DNA from 3 places in the Pantoea sp. E2023-21 genome. Region 1 is predicted to be linked to each of the others. Evidence: predicted binding sites of a transcription regulator. Region 1 holds the regulator's gene; each other region holds the start of a gene.
The links. Region 1 encodes PurR, which represses purine synthesis genes. Its sites were predicted from a motif close to CANGCAAACGTTTGCNTG; they were not measured.

Region 1 (4,851 bases):
ACCGCTGGTTTCAATGCACAAACCGATGCACTGCTGGAAATTGCAGCCACAACGCTGAAAATGGATGAAGACGGCTGGTTGCATCGCGATGAAACGCTGCACTTCCATGTGGAACCGTTTGAAGGCGCCATTCTCAATCCTGCGGCGCTGGCGTTTACCGGTATCGATCCCACCAATCCGCTGCGCGGTGCGGTAAGCGAATACGAAGCGCTGCATGCGATTTTTAAAATGGTACGCAAAGGCACCAAAGACAGCGGCTGTAATCGCGCCATTATTGTGGCGCACAATGCCACTTTCGATCTTAACTTTGTCATGGCGGCCGCAGAACGCGCCAGCCTGAAACGCAATCCGTTCCACCCTTTCGCCACGTTTGATACTGCGGCATTAAGCGGATTAGTGTTGGGGCAAACCGTATTGGCGAAAGCCTGCAAAGCAGCGGGAATGGAGTTTGATAGTACGCAAGCGCATTCGGCGCTGTATGACACCGAGCAAACCGCGACGCTGTTCTGTGAGCTGGTGAATCGCTGGAAACGCCTTGGTGGCTGGCCATTGGCTTTCAGTGAAGAACCCGCTGACGACGCGTCCGTCGAATAGCCAAAGAAAAGGCCGACATGTGTCGGCCTTCTGCATTATTCCGCTTCTTTATACTTCTCAGCGGTCTCTTTCAGCAGCGGCTGAAGTTCGCCGCGCTGGAACATTTCCACGATGATGTCGCAGCCGCCGACCAGCTCACCATCAACCCACAGCTGCGGGAAGGTTGGCCAGTTCGCGTATTTTGGCATTTCAGCACGGATATCCGGGTTCTGCAGAATGTCCACATAGGCGAAACGCTCGCCGCATGCGGAAAGCGCCTGCACGGCCTGCGCCGAGAAACCGCAGCTTGGCAGCTTCGGAGAACCTTTCATGTACAGCAGAATCGGGTTTTCTGCGATCTGACGCTGAATTTTTTCAACAGTACTCATTATTGCCTTCCTTAATCCTTCACTTCGTGTTTGTTTATTGTAGCGATTTCGCTCCCGTACTGAAAACGGGATTTTGTGTTTGCGCCTGCTAATCGCCATGTTTGTTAAGTCAATTCATGACAAATAACATTTTCATATCATTAATTGGCATTAATAAATTAATAATTAGCAATAGTTTCGCTGGGTTAACCAGCTGAAATCGCTCATTTTTGCTACAGAATCAATCTGGTAACATATTAATGGAAAAAGGCCTTACCTTTTGGAAAAAAAGTGGATTAGAATTGCCTCGGCGCTGGTCACTTGATCAGATTTCTCTCACTTTGCCGCAGTCTGTGTTCATTCAGCCTGCTTAACCTGTAACCGGATTATGCGTCTACTAATTACGCTTTTCATACTGGCTTTAGCCCAACTGTTCTTTAATGTGGCTGCTGCATCTCCGCATGCACCCGTTAATGCCAGCTCGCTCAAAGCAGAGAAAAAGAGCGCACGTGAAGACGAGCGCCGCAAACGACGTCCGGTGAAAACCACCACAAAAAAATCGCGCCTGACTGCTGTCCAAAAATTCAAACTAAAAAAACAGACCAAAACAGAAACCGCGCTGCACAAAACCACCAGCAAAAAATCCCCGCTGAAACTTACCGCTAAGAAATACGGTCATCAACGCCTGGTGAAGAAATCTCCCGAAGTGGTGGTTGATGACGAAGCGGTTGCGCTTACCGGCATTAAAATGAGTAAGTCGCACCGCCAGCGTTATCAAAAAGCGCGTGAAACGGCGATGACCAAATTAATGGGGCAACTCGGTAAACCTTATCAATGGGGCGGCACCTCGCCACATACCGGTTTCGACTGCAGTGGATTGGTCTGGTACGCCTATAAAGATCTGGTGAAATTCAAATTTCCGCGCACCGCCAATGAGATGTATCACTTGCGTGATGCTTCCCCGATCAAACGTGAAATGCTGGAGAAAGGGGATCTGGTGTTCTTCCGCATTAACAATCGCGGCACCGCTGATCATGTTGGCGTTTATCTCGGCAACGGCAAATTCATTCAGTCGCCGCGTACCGGCAAAGATATTCAGATTAGCGCTTTGGGAGAGGATTACTGGCAGAAACACTATGTGGGCGCGCGTCGTATGATGACGCCAAAAACCATTCGCTAATTGTTGCGCAACAAACAGAAAAAAGCCGGATGCTGCACACAGCTCCGGCTTTTTTGTTAATGCATGATCGCGGTAAAACTGAAGGCGATAATCATCAACAGTGCGCCAACAGTGGTCATTAGCGCCAGCTTCAGGTCAGTATTCATCACAACTCCTTAGTCACACAATTAATGGGGTTAACGCGATTTTCGCACAGCAATCGGCAAAAATCTCGTGTTATCCGCGCGGGCTTGTTAGAATCGCCGCCTTTCGTTGCGCAACAGATTTTGCGCGTGCTGTATTTTCAGCATAATGAAGTGATTTCGTCTGCTATAACACCCCGTTTTGCCCGCCTTTTGGGCTGTAAAAGCGTTAGCAGACGCAAACGTTTAACAATATACTTATCAGTGAGTTGCGATAAGCCCAGGAGTACCATTTTCATGGCAACAATTAAAGATGTCGCAAAACGCGCAGGTGTCTCAACCACCACGGTTTCGCATGTCATCAACAAAACGCGTTTCGTTGCGGAAGAAACGCGTAACGCCGTATGGGAAGCGATCAAACAATTACACTACTCGCCAAGTGCCGTGGCGCGTAGTCTCAAAGTGAATCACACCAAAACCTTAGGTCTGCTGGCAACGTCCAGTGAAGCGCCCTATTTTGCTGAAATTATCGAAGCGGTGGAGAATCGTTGTTTCGAACGCGGCTATACGTTGATTCTCGGCAATGCGCACAACGATCTGCAAAAACAGCGCGCCTATCTGTCGATGATGGCGCAAAAGCGCGTCGATGGTTTGCTGGTGATGTGTTCTGAATATCCGGACGATTTACTGCAAATGTTGGAAGAGAACCGCAATATCCCGATGGTCGTCATGGATTGGGGTGCTTCGCGCGGTGATTTTACCGATACGGTGCAGGACAACGCGTTTCAAGGCGGCTATCTCGCCGGGCGTTATCTGATTGAACGTGGCCATCGCGATATTGGTGCCATCCCTGGCCAGATGGAGCGCAACACCGGCGGCGGACGTCACGCAGGATTTCTGCAGGCGATGAACGAAGCAGGCATTACAGTGCGCCCAGAATGGGTGGTTCAGGGCGACTTTGAACCTGAATCCGGTTATCAGGCAATGCAGCAGATTCTTAACCAGAAACAGCGCCCAACCGCCGTGTTCTGCGGCGGCGATATTATGGCGATGGGCGCAATTTGTGCCGCCGATGAGATGGGTTTGCGTGTACCGCAAGATATCTCGGTGATTGGTTACGATAACGTGCGCAACGCGCGCTATTTCACGCCTGCGCTGACCACCGTACACCAGCCTAAAGCCGAACTGGGTGAAAAAGCGCTGGAAATGCTGTTGGATCGCATCACCAGCAAACGTGAAGATCCACAAACCATCGAGGTTCAGCCTACGCTGATTGAACGTCGTTCAGTGGCGTACGGCCCATTCCGCGATTATCGCCGCTAAGCTGACACTTCGCTGAGCCATTCGTGGTTCAGCGTTTCAGCATCCCCCAGATAAGCCAGTAACCACTCAAGCGCCGGCGACGTGCGTTGTTCAGCCCAGCTGACGCAGCACGGACTATCAGGAAAGGCTTGCGGCAGCGACAGTTCGACCAATTTATGACTGTCCAGCAGCGGACGCGCCAAATGGCCCGGCACCATTCCAACGCACAATCCTGCCAACAAACACGCCATCCCGGTTTCCCATTCTGGCACCACCAGCCGCCGCTGATTATCTAGCGTCCAGGTCATACGGCGCGGCAATGCACGCGACGTATCTTCCAGCACCAGAGATGGCCACGCTCGCAACGTTTCATCATCCAGTTCAGTGCTGTTAACCAGTGGATGATCCGGGCTGACCACACAACGCCAATTCAGCGCGCCCATATCCTGAAACGCAAAACGTCCACCGACGGGAATTGCCTGCGTGGCGCCAATCGCGACATCTACCCGGCCATCGGCTAATGCATCCCACACTCCGTTAAACACTTCGTAGCTGATAATCAACTCCATATCGGGAAAATGACGATAGAAGTCCTTCACTAATTGCCGCGTGCGCTGCGGTTTTACAATGCAGTCAACCGCGATACTCAATTCACCGCGCCAGCCATTCGCCAGTTGTTGACACTGCCTACGCGTTGCCAGCATTTTTTTGATAACAGATCGCCCTTCACGAACGAAGTGCTCGCCGGCTGGTGTCATGACCACTTCGCGATGCTGGCGCTCAAACAGCGGTACCGCCAACCAGGTTTCCAGCTGACGCACGGTATAGCTGACGGCAGAAGGCACGCGATGCAGCTCCTGCGCGGCCGCGCTAAAACTGCCGGTGCGCGCCACGGCATCCACCACTTCAAGCGCATATTCTGACCACATATTTTTGCCTTCAAAAAATTTAACAGCTCCATGCAAATATTAGCGTTTCACAAAGCGCGTTGCATCCTTTTACACTCCCGGCGTTCAACCTGCCCAAAAGAGAATCAACATGTTGTCGTCTAAAGCATTTATGCCTTATCTCGCCGTGCTCAGCATGCTCGGCTTTCTTGCCACGGATATGTATTTACCCGCCTTTGGCGATATGCAGCGTGATTTTGCTAGCGCACCCGGCACTATCAGCGCCAGCTTAAGTCTGTTTCTCGGCGGTTTTGCCTGTGCACAGGTATTTTGGGGGCCGCTGTCGGATCGTTATGGACGTAAACCGATTTTACTGGCGGGTTTAGCCATCTTCGCCCTCGGCTGCCTGGGTATGCTTT
Region 2 (4,851 bases), 700 kb from region 1:
CATGCCGGAGTGCATCCAGTAATTCACATACGGACCATCGTGCGCACAGGTGGATTGCGCCACTTCGTTTTCATGGTGCGGGAACATCAGATCCGAGCCGCCGCCATGGATGTCGAAATGGGTGCCGAGCTGTTTGCAGTTCATCGCCGAACACTCGATGTGCCAGCCTGGACGGCCGTTGCCCCACGGCGAATTCCACGCCGGTTCGTCCGCTTTGGACATCTTCCACAGCACAAAGTCCATTGGATTGCGCTTCACGTCCGCCACTTCGACGCGCGCACCGGCTTGCAGCTGTTCCAGATCCTGGCGCGACAGCACGCCGTAAGCTTTGTCGCTCAGCACGTCGAACATTACGTCGCCGTTGTCAGCGACGTAAGCGTGATTACGTTCAATCAGCGTGCCAACCAGCTCGATGATCTCATCGATATGACGCGTGGCGCGCGGCTCCAGATCCGGCGGCAGAATGCCGAGTGCAGCGAAATCGGTGTGCATCTCGGCGATCATGCGGTTGGTCAGCGTTTCGATGCTTTCACCGTTTTGATTGGCACGTTTGATGATTTTGTCATCGATATCGGTGATGTTACGCACATACTTCAGCTGATAGCCCACGTAACGCAAGTAACGCGCCACCACGTCGAATGCCACAAAAGTACGCCCATGGCCGATATGACAGAGGTCGTAAACCGTGATACCACACACGTACATCCCGATTTCACCGGCATGGATGGGTTTGAATTCCTCTTTCTGTCGACTCAGGGTGTTATAAATCTTTAGCATTGAACGGTTCCGTTTGTTTTACGTGTGCGGGATTCGAACGTTAAAAAAGTCAGTTAAGTGCATCGCGGTCGCCATGAATGGCGACCCTACAGCGTACCGGTGCGATTTTGTAGGGTCGCCATTCATGGCGACCAAAACTACATTGCCCAACTGCACGGCATCAAGCCGGTTATTGTGCCGTATTTTTCTCAGTTGTGCATCGCTCGGTTGCCAACTGCCGTGCGGTTACTGACGCGTTATTGGAAATTGTGATATAAGAAGCGTCTACAAAAATGCCTCGCCGCCTTGCAGGCGCGGCAATTGATACTGACGACAAACCTGATAGGAAGAAAATAATGGTCACTTTCCAGACGAACCATGGCGATATCGTAATTAAAACCTTCGATGACAAAGCGCCGGCTACCGTGAAGAACTTCCTGGAATACTGTGCGGAAGGTTTTTACGATAACACTATCTTCCATCGCGTAATCAACGGTTTCATGGTTCAGGGCGGTGGTTTTGAGCCGGGCATGAAGCAGAAAGACACCAAAGCCGATATCCGTAACGAAGCCAACAACGGCCTGAAAAACACCAAAGGCACGCTGGCGATGGCACGTACTCAGGCGCCTCACTCGGCGACTGCGCAGTTCTTCATCAACGTAGCAGACAACGACTTCCTGAACTTCCGTGACGAAAGCCTGCAAGGCTGGGGTTACTGCGTGTTCGCAGAAGTGGTTGAAGGCATGGACGTGGTGGAGAAAATCAAAGCGGTGAAAACCGGCCGCAGCGGCATGCATCAGGACGTTCCGGTTGAAGATGTTGTCATCCAGAAAGTGACTGTTAGCGAGTAATGTCGCGCACGCTGTTTATCGCAGATCTGCATCTGTGCAATGAAGAACCGGCAATTACTGCCGGTTTTCTGCATTTTTTGCAGGGTGAAGCGCGCGCGTGTGATGCGCTTTACATCCTCGGCGATCTGTTTGAAGCCTGGATTGGCGATGACGATCCGAATCCGCTGCATCAGCACATTGCTGCCGCGCTCAAGGCGCTGCCGGTGCCGACATTCTTCATTCACGGTAACCGTGACTTCCTGCTCGGCCAGCGCTTTGCGCGGGCTTCAGGCATGACGCTGCTGCCGGAAGAAAAGGTGCTCGATCTTTACGGCCATCGCGTGTTGATCATGCACGGCGATACCTTGTGCACCGACGATGAAGGCTATCAGCGTTTTCGCGCCAAAGTGCATCAGCGCTGGTTGCAGCGGTTGTTCCTCGCGTTGCCGCTGCGTCTGCGCATGCGCATTGCCGCGCGCATGCGTAACGGCAGCAAGCAGGCCAATCAGCACAAGTCTGTCAGCATCATGGACGTCAATCAGCCTGCGGTGGAAGCCGCGATGACGCGTCAACAGACGCCGATTCTGGTTCACGGCCATACGCATCGTCCCGCCATTCATCACTTTGCGTTGCACGGCAAAAATGCGCAGCGCGCGGTGCTGGGTGCCTGGCATGAAAACGGTTCGATGATTCAGCTCGATGCCAGCGGCGTAAGCCTGATCGAATTCCCCTTCTGACATCCGGGCGTAAATGCCCGTTTTCCGCCTACGCAACCGTTTTCCTTGCTGCCATCTCATGCTATTCTCTGTGCCCTTCTTCGCCTGCCCGCCCGGCCAGGTTCGTTTGCATATTCACAGGAGTTGACCGCATGTCATCCAACGCCACCCCGGCCCGTATCGCCATTGTCATGGGTTCCAAAAGTGACTGGGCTACCATGCAGTTCGCCGAGGAAATTCTTAACAGCCTGGATGTGCCCTTCCACGTTGAAGTGGTCTCAGCTCACCGTACGCCCGACAAACTGTTCAGCTTCGCGGAAACCGCCGCCGACAACGGTTTTCAGGTGATCATCGCCGGTGCCGGCGGTGCTGCCCATTTGCCGGGCATGCTGGCCGCGAAAACGCTGGTGCCGGTGCTAGGCGTGCCGGTGCAAAGCGCGGCGCTGAGCGGCGTCGATAGCCTCTACTCCATCGTGCAGATGCCACGTGGGATTCCAGTTGGTACGCTGGCGATTGGTAAAGCCGGTGCCGCCAACGCCGCCCTGCTGGCGGCGCAGATTCTGGCGATTCACGACAGTGCGCTTTCGGCGCGTATCGCTAACTGGCGGCAAACCCAGACCGACGAAGTGCTGAACAACCCGGATCCGCGGGAGGATGCATGAAGCCGGTTTGCGTATTAGGAAACGGTCAGTTAGGCCGCATGCTGCGCCAGGCGGGTGAACCGCTCGGCATCGCGGTCTATCCGGTGGGTTTGGATGCGGAACCTTCTGCGCTGCCAATCGCCGCAAGCGTGATCACCGCAGAAATTGAGCGCTGGCCGGAAACCGCGTTAACGCGCGAACTGGCGAGCCATCCGGCGTTTGTGAATCGCGATATTTTCCCGCGTCTGGCCGATCGCCTGACGCAAAAACAGCTGCTGGATCAGTTAAACCTCGCCACTGCGCCGTGGCAGTTGCTGGCCGATAAAGCCGAGTGGCCGCAGGTGTTCAGCACGCTGGGCGAGCTGGCGATTGTAAAGCGTCGTACCGGCGGCTATGACGGCCGCGGTCAGTGGCGTTTGCGTGCCAATGAAACCGACGCGCTGCCGGATGAGTGCTACGGCGAATGCATCGTTGAGCAAGGTATTAACTTCAGCGGCGAAGTGTCGCTGGTGGGCGCGCGCGGGCACGATGGCAGCACGGTGTTTTATCCGCTGACGCACAACCTGCATCAGGACGGCATTCTGCGCACCAGCGTGGCCTTCCCGCAGGCCGATGCCGCGCAGCAACAGCAGGCGGAAGCGATGCTCAGCGCCATCATGCATGAGCTGAATTACGTCGGCGTGATGGCGATGGAGTGTTTCATTACGCCAGAAGGTTTGCTGATCAACGAACTGGCCCCGCGCGTGCACAACAGCGGCCACTGGACGCAAAATGGCGCGTCCATCAGCCAGTTTGAGCTGCATCTGCGTGCGATTTTGGGTCTGGCGCTGCCGCAACCGGTGGTGTTTGCGCCATCGGTGATGGTGAACCTGATTGGTACCGATGTGAATCTGGCGTGGCTGCAACAGCCGCTGGTGCATCTGCATTGGTATGACAAAGAGGTGCGCGCGGGCCGCAAAGTTGGGCATCTTAATCTGACCGATAGCGATCATGCGCGTTTGGCAGAAGCCCTAAATGCGCTGGTGCCGCTGCTGCCGTCAGAGTATGCGAGTGGGATTGCGTGGGCGGTGGAGAAGTTCTGATTTATCAGGTCGCCATAAATGGCGTAATGCCGATCAGTTAAGCCCCGTATTAATTACCGTACATACCGTAGCGGCGCGATTTATCGCGCAATAAATTGCGCCGCTACAATGTGTGCGCCAGGTAGTTGGGGGTTTCATCTCTTAACTGACGAGCTTTACGCCACCATCTTCATCGCCACATGGCTCCAGCGATTGAGATGCGTAATCTGGAAACCATGCGCCTCAAACAGCGCATTGAGCGACGCTTCCGAATAAATCGTGATGTGCCCATTGCGTGGCGCGATATACCAATCATTCATTCCCAAATGGCTCACTTCATCCGTGGTGCCTGTGCTGAAGAAAAACACCCCGCCCTTTTTCAAAAAGCCTGACACTTCCCCCAGCGTTTTATGCGGATCGGGTGTGTGCTCAAGCACTTCAAAGCTGGTGATAAATTCATATGAGTTAGCTGCAGGATAGTCGCCGGGCACAAACGGATCCCACGCCACCATATCAATCCCCACCTCCTGCATTAAGCGCGCCAGCGTGCCGGTGCCACCGCCGTAATCCAGCATCTTTTTGCCATGAAATTTTTTAAATAAAGCCAAAATCAAATCACGGTTTTTGCCTGGTCGCTCGAACTCATAATTGGGATCAAACTGAGCATAGCCTTCGTTATACACATGCTGCGCATAATCTTCTGGCGTCCAGTCATCAAACGCGTGGGTATACACCAAACCGCAACGTTGGCACTGGTGGTAATAAATCGGCACGCCGGTTAAAGGGAACACGTAGCGACTGGCATTTTGCGCATAACAGGCGGTATTAAAATCGGTGACGCCATACA
Region 3 (4,851 bases), 1.2 Mb from region 1:
GGTGATCATCCTGTCGCTCAATCTGCTGGCGATGGCACTGCGCCATCGACTGCGTGAGCGTTACCGGCTTATGACGCACTAAAAAGGTTTTTGATGACGCCCGATTACGACATTGCCCTGAGCGTTAATCAGCTGTCGCTGTGGTATGGCGAACGCCAGGCGCTAAATAACATCGATCTGCAGATCCCGAAAAACCGCATCACGGCGTTGATTGGTCCCTCCGGCTGCGGAAAATCGACGCTGTTGCGCTGCTTTAATCGCATGAATGATGTGATTGATCGCTGCCGTATTGAGGGCGAGATTCTGCTCGATAATTACGCGGTGATGCAGGCCAATCAGGATCTTCCCGCACTGCGCCGCCGTATTGGCATGGTATTTCAGCGACCGAATCCGTTCCCCAAATCGATTTACGAAAACGTGGTGTATGGCCTGCGCTTGCAGGGCGTGCGCGATCGTCGTGTGCTGAATGAAGCCTGTGAGCGCGCGCTGCGTGCCGCGGCATTGTGGGGTGAAGTGAAAGACCAGCTGGGACAAAACGCGTTAACGCTCTCCAACGGCCAGCAGCAGCGTTTGGTGATTGCGCGCGCCATTGCGATTGAGCCGGAAGTGTTGCTGCTGGACGAACCCACCTCGGCACTGGATCCGATTTCAACGCTGGTGATTGAGGAGTTGATGACCACGCTGAAGCAGCATTTCACGCTGGTGCTGGTGACGCACAATATGCAGCAGGCAGCCCGCGTGTCGGATTACACCGCGTTTATGCATAACGGGCAACTGGTGGAGTTTGACGAAACCGACCGCATCTTCACCTCGCCAAAAGCGCGACGCACCGAAGATTACATTACGGGAAGGTTTGGTTAAAAAAGTCTGCGATTCGTAGCGGCGCAATTTATTGCGCAATGTCTGGATCGGCACGATGGTGCCATCGAAATGCGCGATAAATCGCGCCGCTACGGAATATGCATATCATTCAGTCGTGGGCGTAACCCTGCGGCGGCAACGGCTGACCATCCAACCACGCTTTACCCTCACGCATCTGCAAACGCCCATCAACAAACCAGCTGATCACCAGCGGATAGATCGCGTGTTCCTGATGCTGCACGCGCGCGCTGATCTCGTCTTCGCTGTCGCCCGCAAACACTGGCACGCGCGCCTGCAAAATAATCGGACCGCCATCCAGCTCGTCAGTGACAAAATGCACCGAGGTGCCATGCTCCTCGTCGCCGTTTTCCAGCGCCTGACGATGCGTATGCAGGCCCGGGTATTTTGGCAGAAGCGAAGGATGGATGTTCACCAAACGATCGTGATAGTGCGCGACAAAAGCGCTGCTGAGGATGCGCATATAACCGGCGAGCACCACCACATCCGGTGCATAAGCATCAATCTCCTGCATCAGCTGGCGATCAAAGGCTTCACGGTCGGCAAAATCACTGGCGGCTAACGCATGCTGCGGGACATTGGCTTCCTGCGCACGCGTTAAACCATAGGCGCTGGCTTTATTACTGAAAACGGCAGCGACGCTGCCGTTAATACGCCCGCTTGCGCAGGCGTCGAGGATGGACTGAAGATTGCTTCCGTTGCCGGAGATCAGTACAACCAGTTTCTTCATGGATTGATAACCACACGCTCTTCAGAATCAGAAGCTTTAATCACACCGATTTTCCACGCTTTTTCGCCAGCGTCAGTCATCAGCTGTATCGCTTTATCCGCCTCTGCCGGGCTCAGCGCAATCACCATGCCCACGCCACAGTTAAAGGTGCGGTACATTTCGTGACGGCTGACGTTGCCAGCCTGCTGCAACCAGCTGAACACAGAAGGCCACTGCCAGCTGCTCTCTTCCAACACCGCCTGGGTGTTGTCTGGCAACACGCGCGGAATGTTTTCCCAGAAGCCGCCACCGGTCAGATGTGAAATCGCATGCACATCAACCTGCTCGATCAGGCTGAGAATGTTTTTCACATAGATACGGGTTGGCGCCAGCAGGTGATCGGCCAGTGATTTGCCATCCAGCTGTTTGGTCTCTGGATCGGTCTGGCTGACTTGCAGAATCTTGCGCACCAGCGAGTAACCGTTCGAGTGTGGACCGCTGGAACCCAGCGCGATCAGCACGTCGCCGTCCTGCACTTTCGAACCGTCAATGATTTCTGATTTTTCCACCACGCCGACGCAGAAACCGGCGACGTCGTAATCTTCGCCGTGGTACATGCCTGGCATTTCAGCGGTCTCGCCGCCTACTAGCGCGCAACCCGACTGCAAGCAACCTTCGGCGATGCCGGTGATGACCGATGAAGCGGTATCCACGTCCAGCTTGCCGGTCGCGTAATAATCGAGGAAGAACAGTGGCTCTGCACCTTGCACGATCAGGTCGTTGACACACATCGCGACCAGGTCAATACCGATGCTGTCGTGGCGTTTGAGATCCATTGCCAGACGCAGCTTGGTGCCGACGCCATCGGTTCCGGAGACCAGCACCGGCTCGCGGTACTTCTGCGGCAGCGCACAAAGCGCGCCGAATCCGCCCAATCCACCCATCACTTCCGGGCGGCGAGTTTTTTTCACTACGCCTTTAATACGGTCAACCAGATCGTTACCAGCATCAATATCAACACCGGCGTCTTTGTAGCTGAGAGAGGTTTTGTCGGTCACTGCGGAATCCCCACGCGAATTGCGGTTGGTGGCAAAAATTAAGCGCGGCAATTCTAACAGCGCAGGCAAACGTTTGCGAGTCCCATCTCATGCTGCCTTTGCACAGCGCTGAATTTTCGCCAATCCTTATTCCAGCGCGTAATGAATCGCCCCATTGACCAATGACATATGGCGCGGTGGTGAAAAGGCGGTATAATCCGGCGATTTTTTTTTAGCTCAACTCAATTCCGGGAGAACAATCATGAAGATCGTGGAAGTCAAACACCCGCTGGTCAAACATAAACTGGGCCTGATGCGTGAGCATGATATCAGCACCAAGCGTTTCCGCGAGCTGGCCTCGGAAGTGGGCAGCTTGCTGACCTATGAAGCCACCGCCGATCTGGAAACCGAGCGCGTGACGATCGAAGGCTGGAACGGCCCCGTTGAAATCGATCAGATCAAAGGTAAAAAAATCACCGTCGTGCCGATTCTGCGTGCGGGCCTCGGCATGATGGAAGGCGTGCTTGAGCATGTGCCGAGCGCACGTATCAGCGTGGTTGGCGTCTATCGTGATGAAGAGACGCTGGAGCCGGTACCGTATTTCCAGAAGCTGGTCTCGAACATTGAAGAGCGTCTGGCTTTGGTGGTCGATCCGATGCTGGCCACCGGTGGTTCAATGATTGCCACTATCGATCTGCTGAAGAAAGCCGGTTGCACCAGTATTAAAGTGTTAGTGCTGGTGGCGGCACCCGAAGGCATTGCGGCGCTGGAGAAAGCGCATCCGGATGTGGAGCTGTATACCGCGTCTATCGATCAGGGATTGAACGAAAAGGGATACATCATTCCCGGACTCGGCGATGCCGGGGACAAAATTTTCGGAACCAAATAAAGCAACCAGCCGGCCAGAGAGTCGGCTTTTTTTTGTCTAAAAACACAACAATGTCATCCTCGAGTTATTCGCGCTAGGGCAAGGCGGCAATCGCGTTCATCCCGATGAGCTTACTTCAGTAAGTGATTCGGGTGGACGGGAGCAGCCAACGCAGCCATAGCGCGAAGAACGAAGAGGATAGGGGATAATAATGACTCGTCGCGCTATTGGCGTTAACGAACGCCCGCCACTGCTGCAAACCATTCCACTCAGCCTGCAGCACCTGTTCGCCATGTTCGGCGCTACCGTGCTGGTGCCGATTCTTTTCCACATCAACCCGGCCACGGTGTTGCTGTTCAATGGCGTCGGCACGCTGCTTTATCTGTTCATCTGTAAAGGCAAAATCCCGGCTTACCTCGGCTCGAGCTTTGCCTTTATTTCGCCGGTGCTGCTGCTGTTGCCGCTGGGTTACGAAGTGGCGCTGGGCGGCTTTATCCTCTGCGGTTTTCTGTTCTGCGTGGTGGCGTTGATCGTGAAGAAAGCCGGTACCGGCTGGCTTGACGTGATGTTCCCTCCGGCGGCGATGGGCGCGATTGTCGCGGTTATCGGCCTTGAACTGGCGGGCGTGGCGGCGAACATGGCCGGTTTGCTGCCCGCTGAAGGCACATCGCCAGACAGCAAAACCGTGATCATCTCGATGGTGACGCTGGCGGTGACGGTATTTGGATCGGTGCTGTTTCGGGGCTTCCTCGCCATCATCCCGATTTTAGTCGGCGTGTTAGTCGGCTATGCGCTCTCTTATGCGATGGGTATTGTGGACTGGACAGCGGTAGAGAATGCGCCGTGGTTCGCACTGCCAACTTTCTATACGCCGCGTTTTGAGTGGGTGGCGATGCTGACCATTCTGCCAGCTGCGCTGGTGGTCATTGCCGAGCACGTCGGACATTTAGTCGTGACCGCCAACATCGTGAAGAAAGATCTGATCCGCGATCCGGGCCTGCACCGCTCAATGTTCGCCAACGGTTTATCCACCATGATCTCAGGCTTCTTCGGCTCCACGCCAAATACCACCTATGGCGAGAACATCGGCGTGATGGCGATAACTCGCGTGTATAGCACCTGGGTGATTGGCGGCGCGGCGATCTTTGCCATCCTGCTTTCATGCGTCGGCAAGCTGGCGGCGGCGATTCAGGCCGTTCCTGTACCGGTGATGGGCGGCGTATCGCTGCTGCTGTATGGCGTGATTGGCGCGTCGGGTATTCGCGTATTGATCGAATCTAAAGTGGATTACAACAAAGCGCAGAACCTGATCCTGACCTCGGTGATCCTGATCATCGGCGTGAGCGGTGCCAAAGTGC

Region 2: purE (5-(carboxyamino)imidazole ribonucleotide mutase) is a predicted target of PurR. The motif match lies at 2,353-2,370, and genes of this name have one in related genera.
Region 3: purM (phosphoribosylformylglycinamidine cyclo-ligase) is a predicted target of PurR. The motif match lies at 2,709-2,726, and genes of this name have one in related genera.

What each region holds. Positions count from the first base shown of each region.
Region 1 is NZ_CP195344.1:917,170-922,020, reverse strand. It holds gene rnt (ribonuclease T) at 1-594, shown strand, start outside; gene ACRQ84_RS04430 (Grx4 family monothiol glutaredoxin) at 630-965, opposite strand; gene ACRQ84_RS04425 (C40 family peptidase) at 1,330-2,121, shown strand; gene ACRQ84_RS04420 (cytochrome bd-I oxidase subunit CydH) at 2,178-2,267, opposite strand; gene purR (HTH-type transcriptional repressor PurR) at 2,541-3,566, shown strand; gene punR (DNA-binding transcriptional activator PunR) at 3,563-4,474, opposite strand; gene punC (purine nucleoside transporter PunC) at 4,584-4,851, shown strand, end outside.
Region 2 is NZ_CP195344.1:212,319-217,169, reverse strand. It holds gene cysS (cysteine--tRNA ligase) at 1-777, opposite strand, end outside; gene ppiB (peptidylprolyl isomerase B) at 1,113-1,607, shown strand; gene ACRQ84_RS01040 (UDP-2,3-diacylglucosamine diphosphatase) at 1,607-2,323, shown strand; gene purE (5-(carboxyamino)imidazole ribonucleotide mutase) at 2,455-2,964, shown strand; gene purK (5-(carboxyamino)imidazole ribonucleotide synthase) at 2,961-4,025, shown strand; gene ACRQ84_RS01025 (class I SAM-dependent methyltransferase) at 4,181-4,851, opposite strand, start outside.
Region 3 is NZ_CP195344.1:2,079,777-2,084,627, reverse strand. It holds gene pstA (phosphate ABC transporter permease PstA) at 1-82, shown strand, start outside; gene pstB (phosphate ABC transporter ATP-binding protein PstB) at 94-861, shown strand; gene purN (phosphoribosylglycinamide formyltransferase) at 971-1,609, opposite strand; gene purM (phosphoribosylformylglycinamidine cyclo-ligase) at 1,606-2,646, opposite strand; gene upp (uracil phosphoribosyltransferase) at 2,888-3,514, shown strand; gene uraA (uracil permease) at 3,705-4,851, shown strand, end outside.